DNA from 3 places in the Mycobacterium sp. 050272 genome. Region 3 is predicted to be linked to each of the others. Evidence: riboswitches for the same ligand, from Rfam matches in the RefSeq annotation. Region 3 holds a riboswitch; each other region holds the start of a gene.

Region 1 (4,153 bases), on a different contig from region 3:
GGGTTACCGTTGTTCGCCGCCCGGTGCGGGCTCACGCTGGCGGTGGCCGCCGCGTCGTATTGGCTGATCGAACAACCCGTCCGGCGCTGGCGGCCGGCCCGGGTGGCGTTGCTGCCGCTGGCCGCTGCCACAGTGGCCAGCGCCGCGGCGATCACGCTGCTGCTGATTCCGGTCGGCACCGGAACCGGCCTGCGCGAGACCGGCCTGCCCCCGGGCGTTTCGGCGGTTGCCGCGGTGTCGAACGCCCCGCCGGGAGGCAGCCGTCCGGTCGGGCCGCGAAACCCCAACCGGCCGTTCACAGTTTCGGTCTTCGGTGATTCGATCGGGTGGACCTGGATGCATTTCCTGCCGCCGACACCCGGATTCGCGTTCCTCGACCACACGGTCATCGGGTGCAGCCTGGTTCGCGGCACGCCATACCGGTACATCGGCCAGACCCTGGATCAGCGAGCCGAATGCGACACGTGGCCGAGCAGATGGGCAGCGCAGATCAGTCAGGACCAGCCGGACGTCGCGCTCCTGATCATCGGGCGCTGGGAGACGGTGGACCGGGTCAACGAAGGGCAGTGGACCCACATCGGTGACCCGACGTTCGACGCGTACCTCAACGCCGAGCTGGAGCGAGCACTGAATATCGTGAGCGCCAGCGGGGTTCGGGTAGTGGTTGCCACGGTGCCGTACAGCCGGGGCGGCGAGAAGCCGGACGGCCGGCTGTATCCCGAGGACCAGCCGGACCGAGTCAATCAATGGAATGCCATGTTGCGCAAAACCGTTGCGCAGCACAGCGGCGTTGAAATCCTGGATCTGAACAAAAAGCTTTGCCCCGACGGTGTTTACACCGCCAAGGTCGACGGCATCAAGGTGCGCAGTGACGGTGTGCACTTGACCCCGGAAGGGGTCAAGTGGCTGACGCCGTGGCTCGAAGAGTCTTTGCGATAGACGCTTAGTCGTTGGTTCGGCAGCTGATTTCCATGCTGTCGCTTTCCCGGACCAGGCAATTGAAGCTGGTGTAGCCGTTGGCGGGGTCGCGCACGCGATCGAGATACGGCGCCATGTCGGGCGCGCTGGCGTTGTCGGCGATCACCAAAGCGCCTGTGGTGAGCCGGGGTTCGAGCAATTTGATTACTGGAAGATAGAGATCCTTCCAGCCGTCCAGCAAGACGAATTCGATCGGCCCGTCTTGGCCTTCCAGCGTGGTCAGCGCATCGCCTTCGAGAATCGTGATCACGTCGTCCAAGCCGGTCTCGGCGAACGTCTTCTTCGCGGCGGCAATCTTGCTCGCGCTGAGCTCCGTAGTCACCACGCGCCCCACGCCGTTGTCGCGGACGGCCGCCGCGAGATGAATAGCCGAGATACCGAACGACATTCCGAACTCGACCACCGTCGTCGGACGGGTCGCGCGAACCAGTGCGTACAGCAGCCGGCCGGCGTCCGGCGTCACTGGGATGTAGAACTCGCTCATCGCCTCGGTGCGCTCTGCGGTGGTCATCGGGCGCGCGAGCTGACCGTGCCGCTCACGCAGCAGTGACATCTGGTTCTTCGTCTCTGTGTACATCCGGTCGAGCACGCTCTCGACGCGAGAGTCTTGCAAGGTTGTGGCCATGCCCTTGAGGGTAGGCCTCGGCGACATTTGCCCGAGCGGTGACCACAGGCTCCCAGGGTGTGACCCAGAACACGCAAGCTCGCAGTCGTAAGAAAAGGAGTTTGACGAGCAGCGGGTGGCAGTGCCAGCATGGTTGGGCAAGCACCTCGGTAGGTGAGGCGTCTGCACGGACACAGGCCACTGACCCCGAACGTCGAGAGACGCCCCGGGTCAGGACAGCTCTTCCCGGACACAAGGGTTGAGCCCAAGTGGCTTCTGGTCGCGGCCATCGGTCGATCCAGATACGCCGTGCAGTGCCGAAGCTCCGACGAGAGGGGTGCGGTCGGCGGGCTCATGGCCCGGCATTCGTACCTCTCCCGCGTGTGAAACGTGGACACCCGCGCGTGTCATGGCCGTGAGGAGGTGAGGGCGAGATGAGTCCCGGCGATAGTTGCTATCCGAAATCCATCTTGAACCGATCCGGTTCCGGCATTTCTTTCTGCTGACGCAGCTCAAATTGGCTGTTCCGCAACCGTATTGACGGCGGCGAATGCGGGATGTATTTAGCGTGCCGGCGAACCGATCGGGCTTCCGACAGGGGGAAGACTATGACTTTTGTTGTTGCGCGGCGTATTCGCGGTCTTGGAAGGTTGCGCGGACGGTCGATGCTGCGTGCGGGTCGGCTGCTGACAAACAGGTTGTGCGCCATGCACATCCCGACGCCCGAAGAGCGGGCGAACCTGTATGTGTCGCTGACGCCGATCGCCGTGCTCTCGTCCGCGCCCGGCGGACACTCACCGGGCGGTGGGAAAGACCACCGATGATGTGTTCCGCCAGCGGTCCCCAGCGGCGGGTGGGGGGTTGGTAGCCCGCCGCTGGGGCGCGTTGAACACCCGACTTGGGTAGCCCGACTCTTCAGATAGCGAGAACGACATGACGTTGACTTCCACCCGTCCGCAAACCGTGTTGGATTCCGCGCACACCGGCGACATCGTCGGAGCGTTCGGCCGTATCAAGCGCGATGACACCGGTGCTCTGGGCGGCCGGTGGCGGCGGTTACGCACCCTGCTGGTGATCACCGGCCCCGGATTGATTGTCATGGTGGGTGACAACGACGCCGGCGGCGTCGCGACGTACGCGCAAGCGGGCCAGGACTACGGGATGAACCTGTTGTGGACGCTGGCCTTGCTGATTCCGGTGCTGTACGTGAACCAGGAGATGGTGTTGCGCCTGGGTGCGGTAGCGCGAGTCGGTCACGCACGCCTGATCTTCGAGCGCTTCGGAAAGTTCTGGGGCGCATTCAGTGTCGGTGATCTGCTGGTCCTGAACGCCCTGACAATCGTCACCGAATTCATTGGTGTCGCAATGGCGTTGGGGTTCCTGGGCTGTCCGAAGACCGTCGCGATCCCGGTCGCCGCGGTACTGCTGTTCGCCGTGGTCGCCGGCGGCTCGTTCCGGCGCTGGGAAGGGCTGATGTTCCTGCTGATCGCCGTGAACGTCGTGATGCTCCCAATGGTGCTGATGGTGCATCCGAGTCCGAAAGTGGCTGCCGGCGGTCTGGTTCCACAGTTCCCGGGCGGACTGAACTCGACCGTCCTGTTGTTGATCATCGCGATCGTGGGGACCACGGTGGCGCCGTGGCAGCTGTTCTTCCAACAGTCCAACGTGGTTGACAAGCGCATCACGGCACGCTGGATTCCCTATGCACGAGCCGATTTGATCATCGGTATCGTCGTGGTCATTGTCGGTGCGACGGCGTTGATGGCGGTCACCGCCTTCGGTCTGCCTGCAACCGGCAGCTTCACCGATGCCGGGGCGGTCGCGAAAGCGCTGCGCCACCCGGTGGGCGTGCTGTTCGCGATCATTCTGCTCGACGGTTCGTTGATCGGTGCCAATGCGATCGGGCTGGCCACCACCTATGCCATTGGCGACGCGATGGGCAAGCGGCATTCGCTGCACTGGAAAATCAACGAGGCGCCATGGTTTTACGGCGGGTATGCCCTGCTGCTCGGGGCGTCGGCCGCGGTGGCGTTCAGTCCGGATCACATCCTCGGGCTGGTCACCCAGGGTGTGCAGGCGCTGGCCGGCATCCTGCTGCCCTCGGCGACCGTGTTCCTGGTTTTGCTCTGCAATGACCGGGCGATCCTGGGACCGTGGGTAAACACGTTGCGGCAGAACGTCGTTGCCTGGGCCATCGTGTGGGCACTGGTGCTGCTGTCGCTGGCGCTGACGGCAGCCACATTCTTCCCGGATCTCTCCACGGCAGCTCTCGAAGCAGGGCTGGCGGCCGGTGCGGCGGTCGGCGCAGTGTGCGGCGCCGTGGCGATCATCGGCGACCAGTGGTACCGCGACACTCGCGCGGCCAAACTCGCCTCGCCAGTAGGTCGTGCCGAAAGCCGGGCCCTGCGCCGGCAAGAACAGCAGTCTTGGCAGACGCCAGAGCTTAGCTCTCTTGCCCGCCCGGCTCTTTCGCCGATTCGCCGGACCGGGCTGTTGATCTTGCGCGGTTATCTGGTGCTGGCTGTCGTATTCGTGATCGTCAAGATGGTGGAGGTTGGCGTCGGCTGACGT
Region 2 (4,153 bases), on a different contig from region 3:
CCGTCGCACATACCAATTCGTCAGCGCCTCGGTGAACTGGCGCAGTTGCTCGCAGGCCCCGGAGATGTCGCAGATTTCCAGCGAATCGGTGAGCTCGTCACGCAGCACGGCGAGCTTGGCCAGGATGTAACGGTCCAGCACGTGCGCCGAATCGGTACGCCAGGTACCGACTTTCGGCGCGTAGAGGGCCAGGAAGCTGTAGGCGTTCCACAGCGGCAGCAGCACCTGGCGCACGCCCTCGCGGATGCCCTGCTCGGTGACGATCAGATTGCCGCCGCGCAGGATCGGTGAGGCCATCAGGAACCAGCGCATCGCGTCGGAGCCGTCGCGGTCGAACACCTCGCTGACGTCCGGGTAGTTGCGCAGCGACTTGCTCATCTTCTGCCCGTCGGAGCCGAGCACGATCCCGTGTGCCACACAGGTTTTGAAGGCAGGCCGGTCGAACAGCGCGGTGGCCAGCACGTGCAGGGTGTAGAACCAGCCCCGGGTCTGCCCGATGTACTCCACGATGAAGTCACCGGGGTAGTGGGTGTCGAACCAGTCCGCGTTCTCGAACGGGAAGTGCACTTGGGCGTACGGCATCGATCCCGAGTCGAACCACACGTCGAGCACGTCGGGGATGCGCCGCATCGTGCTGTTACCGGTGGGGTCGTCGGGGTTGGGCCGGGTGAGCTCGTCGATGTAGGGCCGGTGCAAATTGGTGGGCCGCACCCCGAAGTCGCGCTCCAATTCGTCGAGGCTGCCGTAGACGTCGATGCGCGGGTAGGCCGGGTCGTCGGATTTCCACACCGGAATCGGGCTGCCCCAGTATCGGTTTCGCGAGATCGACCAGTCGCGCGCGCCCTGCAGCCACTTGCCGAATTGGCCGTCCTTGACGTGCTCGGGGTACCAGGTGATTTGCTGGTTGAGTTCCACCATGCGATCCCGGAATTCGGTGACCGCGATGAACCACGACGAAACCGCCCGGTAGATCAGCGGATTACGGCATCGCCAGCAGTGCGGGTAGGGATGCTCATAGGTTTCGTGACGGATCAGCACCGGCTGGTTCACCGCCACCGGACCGCTCTGGTTCTTCAGGTCGCGGATGATGTGCGGGTTGGCGTCAAAGACGTGCTGCCCCTGGTAATCCGGGACCGTGACGTCGAACCGGCCCTTGGAGTCGACCGGGGTGACCGGCACGATGCCCACCTTGTCGGTGGTCGCCATGTCGTCCTCACCGTAGGCCGGTGCCATGTGCACGATGCCGGTGCCGTCGTCGGTGGTGACGAAGTCGCCGGGCAGCACTTGAAATGCTTCTTCGCGCCCCGGTTCCCCGGCCATGAAATACGGGAACGGCGGCAGGTAGCGGGTCCCCAGCAGGTCGGCGCCCGAATAGGTGCCGAGTATCTCGGGCTCTTCGCCCAACTCGCGGGCGTAGGCCGCGACCCGCGCCTCGGCTAGGACAAACCGCCGGTCCCCGACCTTGACCTGGACGTAGGTCACCTCCGGGTTGACGGCAACGGCCAGGTTGGACGGCAGCGTCCACGGCGTGGTCGTCCACACCAGCAGGTAGGCGCCGTCCAGCTCGCCCCCGGTCACCGGGAAACCCACCGTCACGGCCGGGTCCTGGCGACTCTGATAGACGTCGTCGTCCATCCGCAACTCGTGGTTGGACAACGGTGTTTCGTCTCGCCAGCAGTACGGCAGCACCCGGTAGCCCTCGTAGGCCAGACCCTTGTCCCACAGCTGTTTGAACGCCCAGATCACCGACTCCATGTAGGGCAGGTCGAGCGTCTTGTAGTCATTGTCGAAGTCGACCCAGCGGGCCTGCCGGGTGACGTAGGCCTGCCATTCGCCGGTGTAGCGCAACACCGATTCCCGGCAGGCCTCGTTGAACGCGGCGATGCCCATGTCGTCGATTTGCGACTTGTCGGTGATGCCCAGCTGGCGCTCGACTTCGAGTTCGGCGGGCAGCCCGTGGGTGTCCCAGCCGAAGCGGCGGTCCACTTTGTAGCCACGCATGGTGCGGTAGCGCGGGACGATGTCTTTCACGTATCCGGTCAGCAAGTGCCCATAGTGCGGCAGGCCGTTGGCGAACGGCGGCCCGTCGTAGAACACGTACTCCTCGGCGCCCTCGCGGTTTGCGATGCTGGCCCGGAAAGTGTCGTCGCGGGTCCAGTAATCCAGGACCTCGAGTTCCAGCGCCGGGAAGTCGGGGGCTCCCCCGGCCAGCTTGGGATAAGCCCTGGCGTCAGCGTTTTCGGTCACGGTGCGCGTCGTCTCCTGCGTGCCTACGGTCAGGCCGGGGACGAGGTCGCGCAACCTGCGCGAGCACCGCGGTACCACCCCGCTTGCCGTGCTGGCGCACGGCCGCTCGATTCAGGCTGTGACGGGCCTACCCGTTCGGGTCTACTGAGCCGTGCGGGCTGTTCTTCCGAAAGCTCCCCGGTGATAGCCGGATCGACGCGGACCCACTCTACCGCGAGACTGCAACTGCCTACTCAAATGCCAAGTAAAGCGGTACGCAGCTACAGTCTCGCGGTAGGGATCTCAGGCCGTGACCTCGATGAACCCGACGCGCCACAGCACCGCGTAGAGGTGGCGGACGGGGACGCTCAGCAGGCGGGCGGCGCCGGCCACCAGCGGGTCGCCGGCGCCGAAGTATCCGGCGTCGGCCGGACGGGCAGCCTTCGTGGGCACGGGAGCCTGCGTGGGCGTGGTGTCGCGCACGACGCGCAGGTTGCGGACGGGCGCCACGGCAACTACTTCGTCGAAGAGTACTGCGGTCATGATCGTCTCCTAACGGAATTGCAAACGGGTTCTGACTGGACTGATGTGTCCCGACCCGTCAGGGTTCCGATCCGAGAACGCTTGAGCGCTAAGTCGATTCGCTAGCTCGAGGCGTCGGGCCGGAGGTCGGATTGGGACGGAGCTTGTCCTGGATATCCATCCGGACTGCCACTGGAACTCATACGTCCCTCACCTCCTCTACAACCACGACGCGTGCGGTTACCCGCGCCTATTTGCGCGCACCAGAAGGAGTTCAGAATCCGGCGACCGCCAGAAATCCGCACCCCTCTCGTCAGAGCTTTGGCACCACACGACGTGTCCGGAACTCCGGAAGCCACTTGGACTCAACCCTTAAGCCGGGAGGAGCTGTCCTGACCCGGGGCGTCTTTCGACGTTCGGGGTCAGTGGCCTGTGTTCGTGTAGCCGCCTCACCTAACGAGGTGCTGCCGTAAATACTCCACGAGGTATCCGGCCAGGTCAATGTGATCTGAGCCGTGTCGCGCAACTTTATGGGATTATTACGCCGCTTCACAGCTTTCGATCAGCTTCGACATCCCTGACCTGGTCAAATACCTCGCTGTGGCATGATTCACACCCAGCTGAACGCGCCGCGACAGTCAGTTCTCAGCTAAGTCTTCCAGCCGTCCGATGGTGTCGGCGAACTCCTCGATCATGTCGAGCACAACCGCACGGGTGGGGCGGACCCGGTCGAGCGAACCGACCACCTGGCCGACGAAATAGGTTGCCAGCTCACGTGCCTTCGCACCGGGATGGGCGGCAGCTTGGTTGATGCGCAGCTGCGGTTCAGTGACGAGGTTGGTCTGCAGCGGCATGCCGAGCGGAGCCGGGGTATCGGGCCGCTCCCACTCGTCGGTCCAAGCCGTTCGCAGCATCCGCGCCGGCTTACCCGTCAGCGACCGCGACCGCACCGTGTCCGAGGAACTGGCGGCCAGGAACTTCTCCTTGACCACCGGGTCGGTCTCGGCTTCCTCGGTGGTCAGCCAGACTGAGCCGCACCACACGCCCTCGGCGCCCAGGGCCAGGGCCGCCGCGATCTGGCGCCCGCGGGCGATCCCGCCCGCCGCCAGGACCGGGACCGGCGCGACCGCGTCGACGACTTCGGGAACCAGGACCATGGTTGCCACCTGGCCGGTGTGGCCGCCGGCTTCGGTGCCCTGCGCGACGATCAGGTCGACGCCGGCCGCGGCATGCCGGCGCGCGTGTGCGGTGGTGCCGGCCAGCGCGGCCACCAGCACGTCGCGGCTGTGCGCGCGTTCGACGAGGTCGGCCGGGGGCGGCCCGAGCGCACTGGCGATCAACCGAATGTCATGCGCGAAGGCCACTTCCAGTAATGGCTCGTAACCCTTGGGCGAGACGTTTAGAC
Region 3 (4,153 bases):
ACGTCATCGAAGGTCACCACACCGACCACCCGGTCGCCCTCGTCGACGACGGGGATGGCGACCAGGTTGTAGTCGGCCATCAGCAGGGCGACGTCGGTCAGGTCGGCTTCCGGGGTGACTCGGATCGGGTCGACGTCGAGCAGCTCGGTGATCGGGGTGTGGGGGTCGGATTGCAGCAGCCGGATCACCGAGACCACCCCGACCAGTTCGCCGGCCTCGTTGACCCCGTGCATCTTGAGCAACGCCTCGGGTTGCATCGCCCGGGCGGCAGCGATGATCGAAAGAGCTTGCGCGGCAGTGGCATCCGTCGAACACGACGCCACGTCGACGCTCATCAACCCGCCCGCGGTCGAGGGGTTGAACCCCATCAGCGTGATGACCTTGGTGCGCTGCCCCGCCGGCAGCAGCTCCAGCACCCGGCGACGGCGGGACTGGCGCAGATCGGCGATCGCGTCCGCCGCGTCGTCGGCCCGCATCCGGGCCAATACCCCGGCGACCTCGGTATCAGTCATGTCGCCCAGGATCTTGGTGGCCTTGTCGGGGTCGAGTTCCTCGAAGACGTCGGCCTCCAACTCCGGGTCGGAGTGGAGGCGGTCGAGGATTTCTCCACCCTCGTCTTTGTCGGCGTCCTCCAGCAGGTCCGCGATCTGGGCCGGCTTCAGCTTCGACATCCGCCCGCCCGCGCGCTCCAACACGCTCGCCGTGTGCCCGATGAGCGGTTCGAAGGACTTCCAGTCCCGGCTGGCATGCCCCCCACCGGATTTGATCAACCCGAACAGCCGCGCCGGCCGGCGGGTATCCAGCCGTGCCAGCACCCAGCCCGCCCCGGTGTCCTCGAGCTCGATGTCGTAGGCATGCACCAACTCCGCGGCCGCGACGTCGATGAGCCGGTGATCGAGGACGTCGGTGCGCAACAGAACCTCGCCGTCACGGCGTTCGAACTCGCGCAGATCCACCTTGTTCTTCGACAGATCGACGTGTTCCTGGGTCAGGTCGGTGATCTGCCCGGACGACACGTACACCCGACGGCCGCCGATCCCTACCACCAGGCCGGTGACCGGCGGATACCCCTCGGCACCGCGCAGGCTGACGATGACGTCCTCGACCCGGCCCACCGCGTCACCGGCCTTCGCGACGACCGGACGACCCAGGAGATCGGACAGATGGATCACCGGCCGTGACGCCGTGGGCGCTCCACCATCAGGCGGGACTTCATGCATAGTGACTCTTCCTTCTCGATGAGACGATCGCGGCCGTGCCCGAATGTCGCGGTTCCATATGCGCACGACCACGTGAACACTGGGCGACACCGATCTCGACCACCGTCGGTAGACACCCAAACCTGGGACATGTGGATGGATCGTCCACAGAGGTCGTTAGTCACCGGGCCCTCGATCACGACCCTTACGCCGGGCCGCGTACCGAGGGCTGTAGCCAGTGCGAGATCCCGTAGGGGTCGCGCATCTGGCTACCACGTAGACGGCAAGGAGAAGTGCTGGCCCGATCACGCTGGCCAGTAACCCCAACCCGGCGAGGTGCCCGATCAGCGCGATCAGGCCAATGACGATGTTCGCCAGCGCGGCGACCTCCATGATCAGCACGGCGATCACGACCCGGCGCCGCCGCCTCACGTCGTCAACGGTGGTCTGGCGCTGCTGATCGAGGTCAGTTTCATCGGCGACTTCCGCGCGAAGCAACTCAAGCAGGGCGACCGGGACGTCGGTCGCCACGCTGACATCCCCGACGTCGTCGCCGCGGCGCAGCATCAGCGCCGCCAACCGGACCCGCACGCTGGCGTGGCGATCGTCATCGGCCTCCGGCAGTGGGGCCGTTGATCGCTTGGGAGTCATTCCCAGGTCACCGAGGAACGCCGGGTTCGATCCGGCGGACGCCGCCCGCGGGGGAGTGCGCCGCGTGCGGGACCGTCGTTTCTTGGGCATGTCCTCAGTATGACCAGGTCGGACGGGTCGCAACATCGAGCCATTCCTGTCAATCTCCTGTCGCCACAGGTGCCTATCGGCGGGTACACCTGCTAGACGCGCGGCGGGCCGCCCACCACATCGTCCGGAGGTCCTGGGTTGGGAATTTGGACGGGTAGGGGTGTCGGCCATGTCGGCCATCACCTCGACCAACGCTTGCGGGACGCGGGTTGTGGTGGCGACCACCGCCGGGTCACCACCGTGCCGCAGCATCGCCCGGGCGGTGAGCATCCGGATGGTGGCGGTCAGCGTTCCGTCGGCCCGCTGGCCTGACACCCCTTGCGGCGCAGTTATTTTGGCGGGTTTATCGATCGCGTCGTGCGTCTGATCGTCGTGGGAGTCCATCGGTGGGCCTCCTCGCGCGGCGGCGGGCCGGGGCGGGCCGGGGTCGTGATGCACCCCAGCCCGAACCGGTCAGCCGACGTGCCCACCCAGTGACGCCGTGATCAGCGCGGGCGGGGTGTAGGACGCCAACAGGTACGCCCGCTCCTGCGGGGTCAAATTGCGCCGGACCCACACCCGTCGACACGCCCTGCGGCCCCAGGTGAACCATCCGTGTGCGGCACGGGACGCCATCGACACCACGGGTATGCGAAGACGAGACAGAACAACAACCATGACAAAACTCCTTGACGCAAAGAGAAATTGGGGTGTCGTGGCATCTTTGAGTGTCACGCGGACCTCAAGCAGGCAGCAGCGCCGTAGGGGTGCACCGTCGGAACAATGGTGCACTCGAACAATCAACGACGAGAAGGGCTTTAGGCCTCGATCGACTCAAGCTGGCCACGCAGCGGGAACAACTCCGAACCCGCAGACGGCGGTTTATCGCTGGTACTCAACGGTGTTCCTCACCTCCTCGCAGCCAGGACGCACGCGGGCGTCACATCGAAAGCACACGTGGGGAGGACGTGCGGCACAGTGACCACACCTACACCCCTCTCGTCAGAGCTTCGGCACTGCACGGCGTATCGGGCCACCAGAAAACACTCGGTGCTCGAAGCCACTTGGGCTCAACCCTTAATCCGGGAGGAGCTGTCCTGACCCGGGGCGTCTTTCGACGTTCGGGGTCAGTGGCCTTTATCCGCGCAGACGCCTCACCTAGCGAGGTGCTTGCACCGATCAGTGTGGACCTCCAGACCACAACCCGTCAAGACGAACCAGACGACGCGCGCGTTGACCCCTCGTCCCTCACACCATCGGCTCTGCCGACAAGTAGCGATAGGCGGTCGCCCGTCCAATACCGAAGGCCTTGGCCAGTTCTCGTACGGGTTCGCCAGTAGCAGCGAGTCGGCGGAGTTGTTCTTGCCGTTCTGGGCTAAGCCGTGGTGGCTTGGTAGCAGGCAGGCACCGGGTTCGGCGTGATGCGCGTGATGCAGCTCGGCGTTCACGGCCGAGCTCAAGCTCGAGTTCGGCGAGGGTCGCCATGATCGCCGCTACTGCGCGCCCGGTCGGTGTGGCTGTATCTACGCCTTCACGCAAGGCGCGCAACAGGATTCGTCGCTCTCCGAATTCGGCGATGGTGCGGGTGACTTCGGCGACCGAGCGGCCGAGTCGATCGATGGCGGTGACGACGACGGTGTCACCGGGCCGGGCGTAGGCGAGCAGAGCCGCCAGTCCCGGCCGGTCCGTCTTCGCCGACCCCGAGAGCTTGTCGGTGAACACCCGATCCGGCTCGACGCTGGCGGCGGCGAGCGCAGCGAGTTGGGCGTCGAGGTCTTGGCCTGTGGTGCTGACGCGGGCGTAGCCGAGGATCGTCGTCATGCCAATGACTGTCTCACCACCCTGGACAGCAAAGATGTGAGACACGCGGTGTGAGACAAGAAACGAGACAGCGCGACCTGGGATTACACGGTGGGGGAGTAGCTCTCTGAGGGGTGTCTCTTTTCTCTACAAAAGAGACGTGCATGAGTATTCGGACGGCGGGTAGAGGATTGCCATGAATGGCCGCGGATTGCATCACCACGCACCTGTAACTCCTGATGAGGTTCTCGCCGAGACGCTTCGACTGCGCCCCGGCAAAGCGAATACTGTTACAGGACAACGGCGTTGGCGTTCTGACCGGCGGCGTGCCGCCAGGGTTACCATCTCACCGACTGGGGCTTGCAAGGCGAGCACCCTGATCGCGGCCGCCTTCAAGGTGTCTGCGTGCGGTGAATCCTCGTCCCGGCCGATGA

What was found. Region 3 has a riboswitch for magnesium ahead of AAHS21_RS30830 (hypothetical protein). Riboswitches for the same ligand answer to the same signal wherever they lie in the genome.
Region 1: linked by a shared signal. The riboswitch ahead of AAHS21_RS04305 (hypothetical protein) and the one ahead of AAHS21_RS30830 (hypothetical protein) in region 3 are both predicted to bind magnesium.
Region 2: linked by a shared signal. The riboswitch ahead of AAHS21_RS16615 (Rv1535 family protein) and the one ahead of AAHS21_RS30830 (hypothetical protein) in region 3 are both predicted to bind magnesium.

What each region holds. Positions count from the first base shown of each region.
Region 1 is NZ_JBCHKV010000001.1:872,362-876,514, reverse strand. Features, by position in the region: gene AAHS21_RS04315 (acyltransferase family protein) at 1-939, shown strand, start outside; gene AAHS21_RS04310 (class I SAM-dependent methyltransferase) at 944-1,603, opposite strand; M-box (ykoK) riboswitch at 1,742-1,926, shown strand; gene AAHS21_RS04305 (hypothetical protein) at 2,191-2,406, shown strand; gene AAHS21_RS04300 (NRAMP family divalent metal transporter) at 2,516-4,150, shown strand.
Region 2 is NZ_JBCHKV010000007.1:235,030-239,182, forward strand. Features, by position in the region: gene ileS (isoleucine--tRNA ligase) at 1-2,247, opposite strand, end outside; gene AAHS21_RS16615 (Rv1535 family protein) at 2,530-2,769, opposite strand; M-box (ykoK) riboswitch at 3,047-3,216, opposite strand; gene AAHS21_RS16620 (nitronate monooxygenase family protein) at 3,387-4,153, opposite strand, start outside.
Region 3 is NZ_JBCHKV010000033.1:15,461-19,613, forward strand. Features, by position in the region: gene AAHS21_RS30820 (CBS domain-containing protein) at 1-1,220, opposite strand, end outside; gene AAHS21_RS30825 (hypothetical protein) at 1,377-2,324, opposite strand; gene AAHS21_RS30830 (hypothetical protein) at 2,394-2,597, opposite strand; M-box (ykoK) riboswitch at 2,907-3,092, opposite strand; gene AAHS21_RS30835 (recombinase family protein) at 3,168-3,740, opposite strand.